Pararoseomonas sp. SCSIO 73927: one gene and its partners. The protein of the gene in region 1 interacts with the protein of each later gene in a pairwise test. Links are inferred from orthologs where the notes say so. Each region holds a gene or a part of one and is shown on either strand. Other genes may lie near its edges.

Region 1 (5,536 bases):
GCAGGGATTGCAGGCCGCGGCGGGTGATCTTGCCCACGGCGTCGCGCGGCAGCCGGTCCACCAGCACCACGGGGCGGGGCAGGAACACCGCCTCCACCCGCTCGCGCAGCGCGGCCACGATCTCACCGCTCGTGCGGCCGGGGGCGACGACGTAGGCGGCGAGACGGGCGGCGGGGTTGGCCTCCAGGTCGTCGGGGGCGAGGAAGACGCCCTCCTCCACCCCCTCGATCTCCGAGAGCACCCGGTTCAGCCCGGCCAGCGAGGCGCGCTTGCCGCCGCGCTTCACCATGTCCCCGCGCCGGCCGAGCAGGCGGAAGCGGCCGTCCGGCTCCGCCTGGATCAGGTCGGCCAGCGGCACGGGCTCCGGCAGGCCGGGCACCCTCGCGGCCGCGGCCTCGTCCCCCTCCAGCACCACGCCGTCGTAGAGGGTCCAGGCCTCGCCCTCCATGGTGCGACGGCTGGCGATGGAGCCCATCTCCGTCGCGCCGTAGATCTCCAGCACGGGCGCGCCGAGCGCGGCCTCCGCCTCCCCCGCAAGCGTCGGGGAGAGGGGGGCGGTGGCGGAGATGAAGGCTGAGGCGCCGCGCACCCCGCCCGCCACCAGGGCGCGGAGCTGCAGGGGGGTGGTCACCACCACGCGGCGGCCGGGGGCGGCGGCCACGGCCTCGGCCACCTCCACGGGATAGAAGTGCGGGCCGGAATGCACGGCCACCGGCGCCCGCAGCGGCAGCATGACCGTCGTCTCGAAGCCGTACATGTGTTGGGCGGGCACGGTGCCGATGACCGTGGCCGGGTCCGCCGCGTCGTCCAGCCCGAAGCGCGCGGCCGCGGCCCGCGCGGCGGCGGCCAGGGCGCCCCAGGGCTTGGCGTGCGGCCGCGGCTCCCCCGTGCTGCCGGAGGTGAAGCCGATCGCCGCCACGCGGTCCGCGGGGATGGTGAAGTTCGCCCACTCCCCCTCGCCCCGGGCGTCGGCCAGCACGGTCGGGATCACCGTCTCCACACCGTCCGCGATCGCCACCGTGCCGGGCCAGGCGGCCGCCAGCTCCCGCTGCCGGTGAGGGGAGCGGTCGGCCGAGAGCAGCGTGACCTGCCCGCGCGCCAGCGCCGCGCCGAAACCCACGAGGGCCAGGTAGCGGTCCGCGCAGAGGTTCAGGACATAGGGGGCTTCCGGCAGGCGCGCGGCCAGGGCCGCCACGTCGGCCAGGTAGCGCCCGGCCGTGACGGGCTCACGGCCCCGCAGCGCGAAGAGGTCGCCCGGCGCACGGGCGAGGAAGGGGGTCTCAGCCATGCCGCGCCCTCTCCGCCCGCAGGACGGCGCGGAAGGTCTGGCTGGGCCAGGCGATCCCGCCTTCCGGGAAACGCAGGCTGCGGACCGCGTGCTCGCCGAGGAAGAGGGCCAGCAGGGTCACCTCCGGCGCCCAGCCGAGCTCCACGCCCCGCAGCGCCGCCGCCAGCTCCGCCACCGCCATCCCCGCCATCACCGCCGCCCAGAACAGCGTCAGGCCGCGCGCGTAGCCGGCGCAGGCCACGGGGTCGCGCCGCTCGTCGAAGCGGATGTACTCCGCGATCAGGGGCTGCGCGCCCGGGCGCAGGGTGCGGGCGAAGGCCCAGGCGAGGCCGGCAGCGCCCAGCGCGGGGAAGAACGCCTCCCCCTTTCCCACCCATTCGCCGAGCCCGAAGGGCCAGGCAGAGGCCGGCAGGGCCCAGGCCAGGAGCAGGAGCAGCGCCAGCGCCGCGCGCCGGACGGCCCGGCGGCGCCCGCGCGCCCGCGCGCCCGGCACCGGTTCTACCCCCGGCACCGGACCCGGCCCTGCAGCCGGACCAGCCATGCTCACCCCGCCCGGTTCTTCTCGATATGCGCGGAGAGGCTCCGCAGGGAGGCGAAGATCCGCCCGTTCCGCTCGTCGTCGGAGCGGAGCTGGAAGCCGTACTTGCGCGAGATGGCCAGCGCCATCTCCAGCGCGTCGATGCTGTCCAGGTCTAGCCCTTCGCCAAACAGGGGCGCCTCCGGCTCGATCTCCTCCGGCCGCACCTCCAGCTGGAGGGCGCCGACGATCAGCGCCGCCACCTCCGCCTCAAGCGCCGTCATCGCAGTCGTCGCACCCACGCGTCCCGTCTCCACCCTGGTCCTGGCAATCACATGGGGATAAAGCACACGGGATGGTGACGCGCCTTAAAAATTCAGCATGACGGCGCGTCCCCCGCGCCCCGCCACGCTCGATGCGTGCCCAGGGAGCGGCAAGCCGGCCGACGCCCCGGCGGCCCCGTGGGGGAATCCAGCCGCGATCCGGGGGACCGGGTCCGCTCCGGGCGACGCCTTCACGGCCCTGCCACGCCTGCTGAGCTTCACCGCCGACATCGAGCCGAGCCCGACCGACCGCACGGGCCGGCGCCACCTGGCCGCCACCGCAGCCCTGCTGGACCTGCTGGACGAGACGGGCGCGCGCGGCACCTTCTTCGTCCTCGGGGATGTGGCGGACGCCGCGCCCTGGCTGGTGCGCGAGATCGCGGCGCGTGGGCATGAGCTGGCCAGCCACAACCAGACCCACCGCGCCCTGCCCGAACTCGGCCCCGCCGCCCTGCGCGAGGAGGCCGGGCGGGCCCGCGCCGCGCTGCAGGACCTCTCCGGCCAGCCGGTCGCGGGCTTCCGCGCGCCCTACTTCTCCCTCACCCCCGATACGGAATGGGCGGCCGATACGCTGCGGGAGGCGGGCTATGCCTACTCCTCCTCCGTGCTGCCGGCGCGGTGCTTCCTCTACAACCACCCCTCGGCCCCGGCCCGGCCCTTCGCCTGGCCCTGCGGGCTGTTGGAACTGCCCGTGCCCGTCGGCACGCTCGGCCCCCTGCGCCTGCCCGCCCTGGGCGGCATGTACCTGCGCTACCTGCCGACCTGGGACCTGCGCCGCCTGACGGCACGGCTGGAAGGTCCCCTGGCCTGGACCTACTGCCACCCCTACGACATCGACGCGGACGAGCCCTTCTACCCCAACCGGGAGCTCGGCCTGCTGAACAGCCTCTTCCTCTGGGCCAATCGCGGCGTCACCGCCCGCCGCCTGCGCGCCCTGCTGCGGGGGCGCGTTTCCGTCCCGCTGGGCGAACGGCTGGACGAGGCCTGGGAGATGACGCACGCGGTGCCGCAGGCGCGGCCGGTGCCCGCAGGCACCGCGCGCCGGCTGCTGACGCTGGCTGTCGGGGGATAGAGGAGCCGCTGTAGCTCCGCCCCGGCACCCCAGGGCAAACGCGAGCGTTGTCCCGAGCCCGGAGCTTGAGCCTCCTGGATCGGCCTGAGGCTGCCGCGGGACTGGCGGAACGCGCCCACTCTTTAAGACCTGCCCTCGCAGTCGCCTCGGCTCCTCGAGCCGAGGCGCACCGTCAGCAAAGGTCAGACCAATCTGAAGAAAAAGATGATGGAGAGGGGTCCGGGGAGAGGAAGAATTCCTTCTTCCTCTCCCCGGGGCATCCCGTCAGCGACGGATCAGCCCTTCCCCGCCACCACAACCATGGCCGGCTTCAGAAGGCGCCCGTTGATGGTCCAGGCCGGCGTCCAGGCCGTGATCACGGTGCCCGGCTCCACGCCGGCCGGCGCCGGCTGCTCGGCCATGGCCTGGTGCAGCTCCGGGTCAAAGGGCTTGCCGGAGGGGTCCTCGGACTTCACCCCGTGGCGCTCCAGCATGGCAAGGAAGGCGCGCTCCACCCCCTCGAAGCCGCCGCGCAGCTTGGCGACGGGGGAGTCCTCGCCTTCCGCCGTGGGGGGCAGGGCGTCCAGGCCGCGGCGCAGGTTCTCGGCGGCGTCGGCCACGTCGCGCGCGAACTTCGTCACGGCGTAGTTGCGGGCGTCCTCCAGCTCGCGCTTGTGGCGGTTGCGGAGGTTCTGCATCTCGGCCTCGGCGCGCAGCCACTTGTCGCGCATGGCCGAGAGCTCCGCCGCCGCGTCGGGGGCGGGGGTCTCGACGCTGGATGTCCCGGGGGTGGTGCCGGGCTCATGGATCTCGGGGGCGTTGGTGGCCCCGGGCTGGGCATCGACTTCGGAGGGCTTCTGGGGATCGCTCATCGGATGATCGGGTCTTTCCTGGCCCTCGGCAGGGCCGTTTCTCGACGCCTCACCTAGGGTCCGGGGAGCGTCGGGGCAAGCTGCGCCGTGCCCGCCCAACCGCGGCGAGAGAGGTGAATATTGCATCGCAGCAAATGCGTGACATACCATCGATTGGCGATGCACACGTCCCCCCGGGCGACCCTGCCCATCCTTATCGCCGCCACGGCGCGGCACTGGCGGCGCGCCGTGAACCGGAGGCTGGAGCCGTTCGGGCTCTCCGAGGCGACCTGGCTGCCGCTGATCCGCCTGGCCCGCGCCCCGGCGCCCATGCGGCAGAAGGAACTGGCCCTCTCCCTCTCCCTGGACGGCTCCTCCGTGGTCCGGCTGCTGGACTCGCTGGAAGCGGCGGGGCTGGTGGAACGGCGTGGGGCGGGCACGGACCGGCGCGCCAAGGCGATCGTGCTGACAGAGGCGGGGCGGAGCCTGGCATCGCGGGTGGAGGAGGTCTCTGCCGCCATGCGGGACGAAGCCATGGCCGGGCTGACCGAGGCGGAGATCGACGCGGCGCACCGCGTGATGACGCGGATCATGGCCCGGCTGGCGGACCCGGAGATGCAGGCGGCATGAGCGACGCGCCCCGGCCGGCGGTTCCCCTCTGGCTGCTGGCCCTCGTCACCTTCAGCGGCACGGTGGCGATGTACATCTTCGTCCCCGCGCTGACGGCGGCCACGGCGGCGCTGGGCGCCAGCCAGGGGGTGCTGCAGCTCACCATCAGCCTCTACGTGCTGGGCCTCGCGCTGGGGCAGCCGATCTACGGACCGCTGGCGGACCGGTTCGGGCGGCGGCCGGTGCTGCTGGCCGGCCTCTCCCTCTACACCCTGGCCGGCCTGGCCGCGCTGGTGGCGCCGAACGCGGAGACGCTGGTGGCCGCGCGGCTGTTCCAGGCGCTGGGCGGCTGCGCCGGCGTGGTGCTCGGCCGCGCCATCGTGCGCGACACCTCCGGCGCGGCGGACACGGCGCAGCGGCTGGCCCTGCTGAACCTGATGGTCACGGTCGGCCCCGGCCTCGCGCCGCTGGTCGGCAGCGCCGCCGTGGCCGTGGCCGGCTGGCGCTCCACGCTGCTGATCCTCTGCCTGCTGGGGGTGGCCAACCTCGTCTTCACCTGGCGCCTGCTGCCGGAGACGGGCCAGCCCGCCGCCACCCCGACCTCCACCCTGGTGCGGGACTACCTCCGCCTCGCCTCCTCCCCCGTCTTCCTGGGCTACGCGGTCTGCGGGGGCTGCGTGACCACGGCGGCCTACGCCTTCTTCAGCGCCGCCCCCTTCATCCTCCACGAGCTGGGCCGGCCCGCGCACGAGGCGGGGATCGCCCTCAGCGCTCTTGTCGTCGGCATCTCCATCGGCAACTGGATCGCCAGCCGGCTGATCCGGCGCGGCGCGCTGGACCGCGTGCTGGCCCGGGCCAGCCTTCTCGGCGCGGCCGCCTCCCTCACCTTCCTCGTCG
Region 2 (4,250 bases), 1.8 Mb from region 1 along the record:
CCCTCGGCCTCTTCACCGCCATCCGCCGCCTGCGCGACGCCCATCGCCGCATGGCCCCGGGCCTGGAGGCCGCCGGCCTCCCCCTCTACGCCCAGCACGTGGACGCCATGGACAACGCCACCCTCGTGGACGTCTTCCGGGCGGAGGAGGATTCCTGCCTTCTCGGCACGGACGCCCTGCGGGACGGCGTGGACGTGCCCGGCCGCTCCCTCCGCCTGCTGGTCTTCGACCGCATTCCCTGGCCCCGCCCCACCATCCTCCACCGGGAGCGCCGCACCCACCTCTCCGGCGCCCGGCCCAAGGCCTATGACGACGCCATCGCCCGCCACCGCCTGCGCCAGGCTTTCGGCCGCCTGATCCGCCGCGCCGATGACCGCGGCGTCTTCGTCCTGCTGGATTCCCGCGCCCCCACCCGCCTCCTTGCCGGCCTGCCGGAGGGCGTGGCCGTGCACCGCATGGGACTGGCCGAGGCGGTGCGGGAAACCCGGCGCTTCCTAAATGGTGATCGTCCCGCCGATTGACGCAGGGGCCGCGGCGGAAGAACCCTTCCCCCACGATGGACACGAACGTCATGGACACCGCCCCCACCCCCCTGCCCACGCGCTTCACCGCGCAGGAGGCCCTGGTCTGCGCCATGGTGCTGATGGGCGTCAGCGACCGCGGCATGACGGACGCGGAGCTCGCCGCCATGTCCCGCCTCGTCCGGGAACTCCCGGCCTTCGGCGACTTCCACCCCAGCGAGATCGACACCGTCACCGAGGTCGTCCTCGGCCTGCTGGACCAGGCGGACGGGCTGGACCGCGCCAGCGAGATGATCCGCGACGCCCTGCCCCCGCGCCTCCGCGAGACCGCCTACCTCCTGGCATGCGAGATCGCCGCCGCCGATGGCGACGCCTCCCAGGAGGAGCTTCGCTTCCTGCAGGACTTCCGCATCGCCCTCGACATCGACCGCCTGGTGGCCGGCGCGATCGAGCGCGCCGCCAAGGCCCGCTTCCAGGTCATCTGAGCCGTCCCGCCGCCGGGACCGTTCCGGCGGCAACAACCCGGCGCAAGCGGCGTTCCCTGGCATGACGAACCCAGAGGAACGCACCATGTCGGATATGCCGCACGCCCAGCGCCAGGTCATGGCGAGCTTCGGCACCCACGAAGGCGCCGAGCAGGCCATCCAGTACCTGACCGCAGAGGCGATCCCCCGCGACCAGATCTCCATCCGCACCTCCGATACCGGCCTCCAGCCCGTCCAGGCCCCCGGCGAGACGAACGGGGTGGTGCAGGAGGACGAGCAGCGCAACCTTCGCACCATGGGCACCAGCATCGCCTCCGCCGGCGCCGCCATGGCCGCCGCGGGCGTGGTGGTGGCCACGGGCGGTGCCGCCCTGCCGGCCGTGGCCGCCGCCGCCGCCGCCGGCCTGGGCGCCGGTGCCGTCACCCAGGGCGTGACCAACGCCGCCACCCCGGAGGTCGTCCCGGACTCCGAGAAGGCCGTCGCTGTCCTCACCGTGAACGTCGCCAACGCCGACCAGGCGGAGCGCGCGAAGGGCGTCCTCCGCAAGATCTCCGCCATCAAGGTCTGGGAGGAGTAGGGGCGGATCGCCGGAGGGCACACCGCCCCCCCGGCCCGCCTAGCGGGAGAGGATGCGCATCACGATCGGCGCCGGCTTCTTCGGAAGCTGCGCCGCCTCGTACTCGATCTCCTCTCCCTTTTTCAGGTCTCGCCGCCCGGCGGCCTCCACCACCGATTCGTGCACCATCACGTCCGGCCCGCCATCATCGGGCCGGATGAAGCCGTAGCCCTTGTGCGGCTGGTACCAGACCACCGTCCCCATCGGCATCGCGCCAACCTCCGCGCTGAAAGACCCACCCTACAACGAGGAAGGGCGGCCCGTTGCCGGACCGCCCCTCTTCGTCATGGCTGACGCCTGACTGTGGGGATCGAAGCCGATCCCCATCAGATCAGAAGTCCATGTCGCCCATGCCGCCCATGCCGCCGCCCGGGCCACCGGCCGGGGCCGCGGCCTTCGCCGGGCGCTCGGCCACCATCGCCTCGGTGGTGATCAGCAGGGAGGCCACGGAAGCGGCGTCCTGCAGGGCGGTGCGAACGACCTTGGTCGGGTCGATGATGCCGGCCGCCACCAGGTCCTTGTACTCGTCGGCCTGCGCGTCGTAGCCGTACTCGTAGTCGTCCTTGCGGAGGACCTCGCCGGCGATGACCGCGCCGTCCTTGCCGGCGTTCTCGGCGATCTGCTTCAGCGGCACCGCGATGGCGCGCCGAACGATCTCGATCCCGACCTGCTCGTCGTTGTTCAGGCCCTTGAGGTCGGCCAGCTTCAGGCTGGCGCGCAGCAGGGCCACGCCACCACCGGGGACGATGCCTTCCTCGACCGCGGCGCGGGTCGCGTGCAGCGCGTCGTCGACGCGGTCCTTGCGCTCCTTCACCTCGACCTCGGAGGAACCGCCAACGCGGATCACGGCGACGCCGCCGGCCAGCTTGGCGAGACGCTCCTGCAGCTTCTCACGGTCGTAGTCCGAGGTGGTCTCCTCGATCTGCGCCTTGATCTGCTCCACGCGACCCTCGATGGCCTCCTTCTCGCCGGCGCCGTCGATGATCGTGGTATTCTCCTTCTCGATGCGAATGTTCTTCGCACGGCCGAGCTGGTTCAGCGTCACGCTCTCGAGCTTGATGCCGAGATCCTCGGAGATCACCTCACCGCCCGTCAGGATGGCGATGTCCTCGAGCATCGCCTTGCGGCGATCGCCGAAGCCCGGGGCCTTCACGGCCGCGATCTTCAGGCCGCCGCGCAGCTTGTTCACCACGAGCGTGGCCAGGGCCTCGCCCTCGATGTCCTCGGCCACGATCACCAGCGGGCGCCCGGACTGAACCACCGCCTCGAGCAGCGGCAGCATCGGCTGCAGCTGGGAGAGCTTCTTCTCGTGGATCAGGATGTACGGGTTCTCGAGCTCGGCGATCATCTTCTCCGCATTCGTGATGAAGTACGGGGAGACGTAGCCGCGGTCGAACTGCATGCCCTCGACGACGTCGAGCTCGGTCTGGATGGACTTGGCCTCCTCGACGGTGATGACACCCTCGTTGCCGACCTTCTCCATCGCCTGCGCGATCATTTCGCCGATCTCGGTCTCGCCGTTGGCGGAGAGCGAGCCGACCTGGGCGACCTCGGCGGAGGTGGTGATCTTGCGGGTCTTCGCCTGCAGATCGGCCACGATCACCGTCACGGCCTTGTCAACGCCGCGCTTCAGGTCCATCGGGTTCAGGCCGGCGGCCACGGCCTTGGCGCCCTCGCGGATGATGGCCTGGGCCAGCACCGTCGCGGTGGTCGTGCCGTCACCGGCCAGGTCGTTCTGCTTCGAGGCCACTTCGCGCACCATCTGCGCGCCCATGTTCTCGAACTTGTCGGCCAGCTCGATCTCCTTGGCGACGGTCACGCCGTCCTTGGTGATCCGCGGCGCGCCGAAGCTCTTGTCGAGCACGACGTTGCGGCCCTTCGGGCCCAGCGTCACCTTCACGGCGTCGGCCAGGATGTCCACGCCGCGCAGCATGCGCTCACGGGCATTGGCGCCGAACTTGACGTCCTTCGCAGCCATCTGAATGTCCTTTCTTGTGTTGGGAAAGCGCCGATCAGTTCCTCACGGAACGATCAGGCGGCCTTCTCCACGATGCCCATGATGTCGGACTCCTTCATGATCAGGAGCTCCTCACCATTCAGCTTCACCTCGGTGCCGGACCACTTGCCGAACAGGATGCGGTCGCCGGCCTTCACGTCCAGCGCCACGATCTGGCCGGCCTCGTTGCGCGCGCCCGAACCCACGGACACGACCTCGCCCTCCTGGGGCTTCTCCTTGGCGGTGTCGGGGATGATGATGCCGCCAGCGCTCTTCTCTTCGGCCGTCACGCGACGGACGAGAACGCGGTCATGCAGGGGACGGAAGTTCGCCATGCGATCCTCTCCTGAGCCTTGATCGTGGTTGAGCCCGGCCGGGGGATTGTTGGCACTCACCCCCGGCGAGTGCCAGCGATCTAGGAGATCACCCCCCACGCCGTCAAGCGCCCAGCAGCACTCTCGGTGTGAGAGTGCCATTGCATTGATATGAAACATTTTTTGCGCCCAGACATTGCTCCTGCATGGCACCATTCGCCCCTGGCGGCCTCCCTGCCGCCCGGCTTGAGGAGAAAGGACATGCACCTGCGGGGCATCGAGCACGTCGTCCGCATCCCCGAATGGCACCTGACCACG
Region 3 (4,102 bases), 3.0 Mb from region 1 along the record:
CGAGCCAGCCCCCGCGCTGCGCCCGCAGGTGCCGCCGGATCGCCTCCCGCGCGCCCTCGCCCCCCAGGTGGATCGCGGCCAGCTCCGCCCCCATGGCGCGCAGCATCGGCGCCCCGACCAGAACCTCCCGCCCCATCCGCCTCGCGCCCGTCCTGGCGGAAGGGAAGACCTCTCCCGCCTCGATCTTGCGGTTGTTCGGGGAGAGGCGCCGCACGGCGATGCCGTTGGCCACCCGGTACCAGGGATCCGGCGCGCGGAAGCGCCCTGTCGCGATCTCCATGCAGCGAAGGGCGTGCCCGCCGCCGTGCGCGCGCGCCCAGGCGGAGGGAACCACCCCTTTCGCCTCCCGGATCACCAGATCCCCCGCCCACTCCGCCTCCGCCACCCAGCGGGGGCGGCCGAGGCTGCCCACTCCGGCGCCGCGGTACCAGAAGCGGGACGGCTCGGCCCCCGGCGGCATCGCCGTCCGCAGCGCCGTCTCGTAGCGGGGCCAGAGCTTCGGGCGCCCCCGCTTCGGGCGCGCCTCGAAGGCCTCCCGCTTCTTCCGCAGCCCGTTCCAGAACTCCGCCCGGTGCCCCTCCGGGACCATCACGGTCTCGCGCAGCCCCCGGCGCTCCCGGTCCAGCACCGCCGCGCCGGGCGCCTCCAGCCCCGCGGCGTAGCCGGCCAGGATGTCCCGCGCGATCGCCGCCGCCCCCCGCTCCCCGCCCGCCAGCAGCCCGCTGACGGCCAGGCGCAGCAGGTCCAGCGGGTAGGGCATCGCCGCCGCCTCGTCGTAGTCGTTCACGCCCCAGACCAGCCGGCCGTCCAGGTCGCGCCAGGTGCCGAAATTCTCCAGGTGGACGTCCCCCACCGCCAGCACGGCCGGGGCGGAGCCGAGGTCCGGCGCCACTTCCAGCACCGTCTCCGCCCAGCGCCAGAAGGTGGCGCGCAGGAAGGGGAAGGGATCCCGGCCCGCCATCTTCCGGTGCTTCTCGTCCAGCCCCTCCTGCAGCACCTCCCGCCCCATCTGCGCGCGCAGGTCGTCCTCGTAGCGCGCCACCGATGCCAGGATGTCCATCCTCCGCCCCCTCAGGCCGGCCCGGGGGTGAAGACGGGGGTGAGGACGGGGGTCAGGACGGGTTGGCCTGAGAAGTGCGCCGTCAGGTTCTCGATCACCAGGTCAATCGTCGCCGCCACCGCCTCCGGCGAGCGCCCGGCGACGTGCGGGGTGAGGGTGACGTTCTCCAGCGCCGCCAACCCCTCGGGCAGCACCGGCTCGCCCTCCACCACGTCCAGCGCGGCGCCCGCGATGCGCCCCGCCCGCAGCGCCGCGATCAGCGCCTCCGTGTCCACCACCGTCCCGCGGGCAATATTGATCAGGAACCCCTCCGGCCCCAGCGCGTCCAGCACGGCCGCATCGACCAGGTGCCGTGTGCCTGCCCCGCCTGGCGTCGCGATCACCAGGAAGTCGCACCACGCCGCCAAGGCAACGGGGGTGGGGAAGAAGGCGTGCTCCACCCCTTCCTGCCTCTGCCGCCCGCAATATCCCACCGCCATCCCGAAGCCGCCCGCGCCGCGCCCCGCGATCGCCGCGCCGATCCGGCCGAGACCAAGAATGCCCAGCCGCTTCCCGAACACCGCCGGCCGCGTCAGCCGAGGCCACGCCCCGCGCCGCACGGCCGCGTCCGCCCGCACGATCCCCCGCGCCGCCGCCAGCAGCAGCGCCATCGCGTGGTCCGCCACGGAGCTGTCGTTCGTGCCGGGCCCGTGGGTGACGACGAGGCCGCGCGCCCGGGCCGCCGCGACGTCGATCCGCTCGAATCCCGCCCCCTGGGCGAGGACGATCTCCAGCGCGGGCATCCGCTCCATCTCCGCGGCGGTGAGCCCCGTGGAGCCGTTGGTCAGCACGGCCCGGAACCTCGGGCCATCCTCAGCCACCGCCCGCTCCCGCTCCGCCGCGGCCAGGCGGAGGTCGAATCCTGCCCCGCTCAGCCGCGCCCTCTGCTCCGGCAGCAGCTCGATCAGGACGAGGACGGGGATGGGCATGGCGCGTCGCCTCCGGGCCCGGGTGGCGGGCTCTGGCGGATGATGCGGGGCGCGCGCCGCATCAGCCACCCCCCCCCCCGCGCTCAATCTCCCAGCAGGAAGTCCGCCAGCAACTTCACGTTCAGCACCACGATCAGCGCCGCCGAGGCCCAGCCCAGCGCCAGCTGCCAGCGCGGCGCCGAGAGCACCCCCAGCCGCTTGCGGTCCCCCGCGAAGAGCATCAGCGGGATCACCGCGAAGGGCAGCTGCAGCGAGAGCACGACCTGCGACAGCACGAGCATCCGCGCCGTCCCGCTCTCCCCGTAGATCGCCGTCACGATCACGGCGGGGATGATGGCGATCAGCCGCGTCACCAGCCGCCTCACCACCGGGTTCAGCCGGATGTGCAGGAAGCCCTCCATCACCACCTGCCCCGCCAGCGTGGCCGTGACGGTGGAGTTCAGCCCGCAGGCCAGCAGCGCGACCGCGAACAGGTAGGGCGCCGCGGTGCCGAGGATCGGCGCCAGCAGCTTGTGCGCGTCCTGGATCTCCGCAACCTCCGTATTGCCGCTGGCGTGGAAGGCGGCGGCGGCGAGGATGAGGATGGAGGAGTTGATGAGCAGCGCGAGGCCGAGCGCCACCGTGCTGTCGATCGTGGCGAAGCGGATCGCCTCCCGCTTCCCCGCCTCGTCCCGCCCGATGTCGCGGGACTGGATGACGGCGGTGTGCAGGTACAGGTTGTGCGGCATCACCGTCGCGCCGAGGATGCCGAGCGCGATGTAGAGCTGCGTCTCGTTCGTCACGATCGAGGCGGAGGGCAGGTAGCCCCGGAGCACCGCGCCCCACTCCGGGTCCGCCAGCGCAACCTGCACCACGAAGCACCCGGCGATGAGGGCGATCATCCCCATGATGAAGGCCTCCAGCCAGCGCATCCCCTTGTTCTGCAGCCAGAGGATGAGGAAGGCGTCCAGCGCCGTCAGCAGCACGCCCGCCATCAGCGGGATGCCGAACAGCAGCTGCAGCGCGATGGCCGTGCCGATGAGCTCCGCCAGGTCCGTCGCGCAGATCGCGACCTCGGCCAGGAACCAAAGGGGAAGGCCAACCCAGCGCGGAAAGCGGTCCCGGCAGAGCTGCGCCAGGTCGTGCCCCGTCGCGATCCCGATCCGCGCGCAGAGCGCCTGCAGCAGGATCGCCATCAGCGAGGAGAGCAGCGCGACGGTGAGCAGCGTGTACCCGAAGGCCGATCCGCCCGCGAGCGCGGTGGCCCAGTTGCCGGGGTCCATGTAGCCCACCGCGACGAGGTAGCCCGGCCCGATGAAGGCCATCAGCCGCCGCAGCCAGGACCCGGCATTCGGGACGGCGACGCTGCGGTTCACCTCCGGCAGGCTGCGGCCATCCTCGCTCCGTCCGGCCAGGGGAAGATCGCCTCGTGCCATCAGACCTCTTCTCTCCTGTCATCGGGCACGAATGAACACCTGTTCAGGTCGAGACCTGTCCAGGCATGTCGTTGAATCCCAAGGGCTTGTGGGAATGTGGATGCTCTGCTGCAGGGCCGCAAGCGCGCGGCCGCGCGCTCCTCGCCGGATCGTGCGGGGATCGCACCTGGGCAGCCACGGCCCGCATACCCCACTAGGGGCGCATGAAGAAGCAACGCTCGCCGCTGCCCGGGCTGGTCGCCCTGCCCACCCTGATCCTGGCTGCCCTGGTTCTGCCCGCCCTGGTTCTGCCCGCCCTGCCGGCCGCGGCCCAGACCGCGCCGCCCGCCACCCTGCCCACGCGGGACGTGGCGGTGACCTACCGCGCCCTCGGCGACGGGGCGCCGTCCGACACCTTCGGCATGGCCTGGTCGGTCACGGAAGGAAAGCAGCGGGTGGATCCGCCCGGCGGCATCGGCTGGATGCTGGTGGACCGCAGGGCCGGCACCGCCGTGATGGTGATGGACGGGCAGCGCGCGGTGATGGCCCTGCCGCCGGAGGCCGTGCGGGCGCTGACCCAGGCCGTGCCGGAGGGCGTGCGTTTCGAGCGCCGGGGCACCGCCACGGTCGCCGGCCAGGCCTGCACGGAGTGGGCCGCCACCGGCCCGCAGGGCCAGGGC

What was found.
Region 2: the proteins of VQH23_RS10920 (region 1) and groL interact in binary tests that used the Escherichia coli proteins (3 or more experiments, as listed by UniProt). The link is inferred for Pararoseomonas sp. SCSIO 73927 from one-to-one orthologs.
Region 3: the proteins of VQH23_RS10920 (region 1) and VQH23_RS24935 interact in binary tests that used the Escherichia coli proteins (3 or more experiments, as listed by UniProt). The link is inferred for Pararoseomonas sp. SCSIO 73927 from one-to-one orthologs.

Annotation. Positions count from the first base shown.
Region 1 is NZ_CP146232.1:2,308,208-2,313,743, reverse strand. What follows is about bases 2,264-5,244. They hold VQH23_RS10920 (nucleotide exchange factor GrpE), read right to left. Parts: upstream 4,052-5,244; coding sequence 3,476-4,051; downstream 2,264-3,475. Other genes in these bases: VQH23_RS10910 (multidrug effflux MFS transporter), read left to right, coding at 4,657-5,244; VQH23_RS10915 (MarR family transcriptional regulator), read left to right, coding at 4,211-4,660; VQH23_RS10925 (polysaccharide deacetylase family protein), read left to right, coding at 2,264-3,200. In the rest of the region: VQH23_RS10940 (AMP-binding protein), read right to left, coding at 1-1,288; VQH23_RS10935 (hypothetical protein), read right to left, coding at 1,281-1,799; VQH23_RS10930 (phosphopantetheine-binding protein), read right to left, coding at 1,832-2,107; more of VQH23_RS10925, read left to right, coding at 2,187-2,263; more of VQH23_RS10910, read left to right, coding at 5,245-5,536. UniProt on the Escherichia coli protein: Participates actively in the response to hyperosmotic and heat shock by preventing the aggregation of stress-denatured proteins, in association with DnaK and GrpE. It is the nucleotide exchange factor for DnaK and may function as a thermosensor.
Region 2 is NZ_CP146232.1:536,943-541,192, forward strand. Bases 1,278-4,250 are described here. They hold groL (chaperonin GroEL), read right to left. Parts: upstream 3,601-4,250; coding sequence 1,954-3,600; downstream 1,278-1,953. Other genes in these bases: VQH23_RS02575 (hypothetical protein), read left to right, coding at 1,278-1,583; VQH23_RS02580 (cold shock domain-containing protein), read right to left, coding at 1,623-1,832; groES (co-chaperone GroES), read right to left, coding at 3,654-3,953; VQH23_RS02595 (Usg-like family protein), read left to right, coding at 4,194-4,250. Also shown: VQH23_RS02565 (ATP-dependent DNA helicase), read left to right, coding at 1-521; VQH23_RS02570 (tellurite resistance TerB family protein), read left to right, coding at 557-1,006; more of VQH23_RS02575, read left to right, coding at 1,092-1,277.
Region 3 is NZ_CP146232.1:5,279,286-5,283,387, reverse strand. What follows is about bases 1,278-4,102. They hold VQH23_RS24935 (Nramp family divalent metal transporter), read right to left. Parts: upstream 3,444-4,102; coding sequence 2,112-3,443; downstream 1,278-2,111. Other genes in these bases: VQH23_RS24930 (hypothetical protein), read left to right, coding at 3,647-4,102; VQH23_RS24940 (NAD(P)-dependent oxidoreductase), read right to left, coding at 1,278-2,028. Outside these bases: VQH23_RS24945 (DUF2252 family protein), read right to left, coding at 1-1,060; more of VQH23_RS24940, read right to left, coding at 1,072-1,277. UniProt on the Escherichia coli protein: H(+)-stimulated, divalent metal cation uptake system. Involved in manganese and iron uptake. Can also transport cadmium, cobalt, zinc and to a lesser extent nickel and copper. Involved in response to reactive oxygen.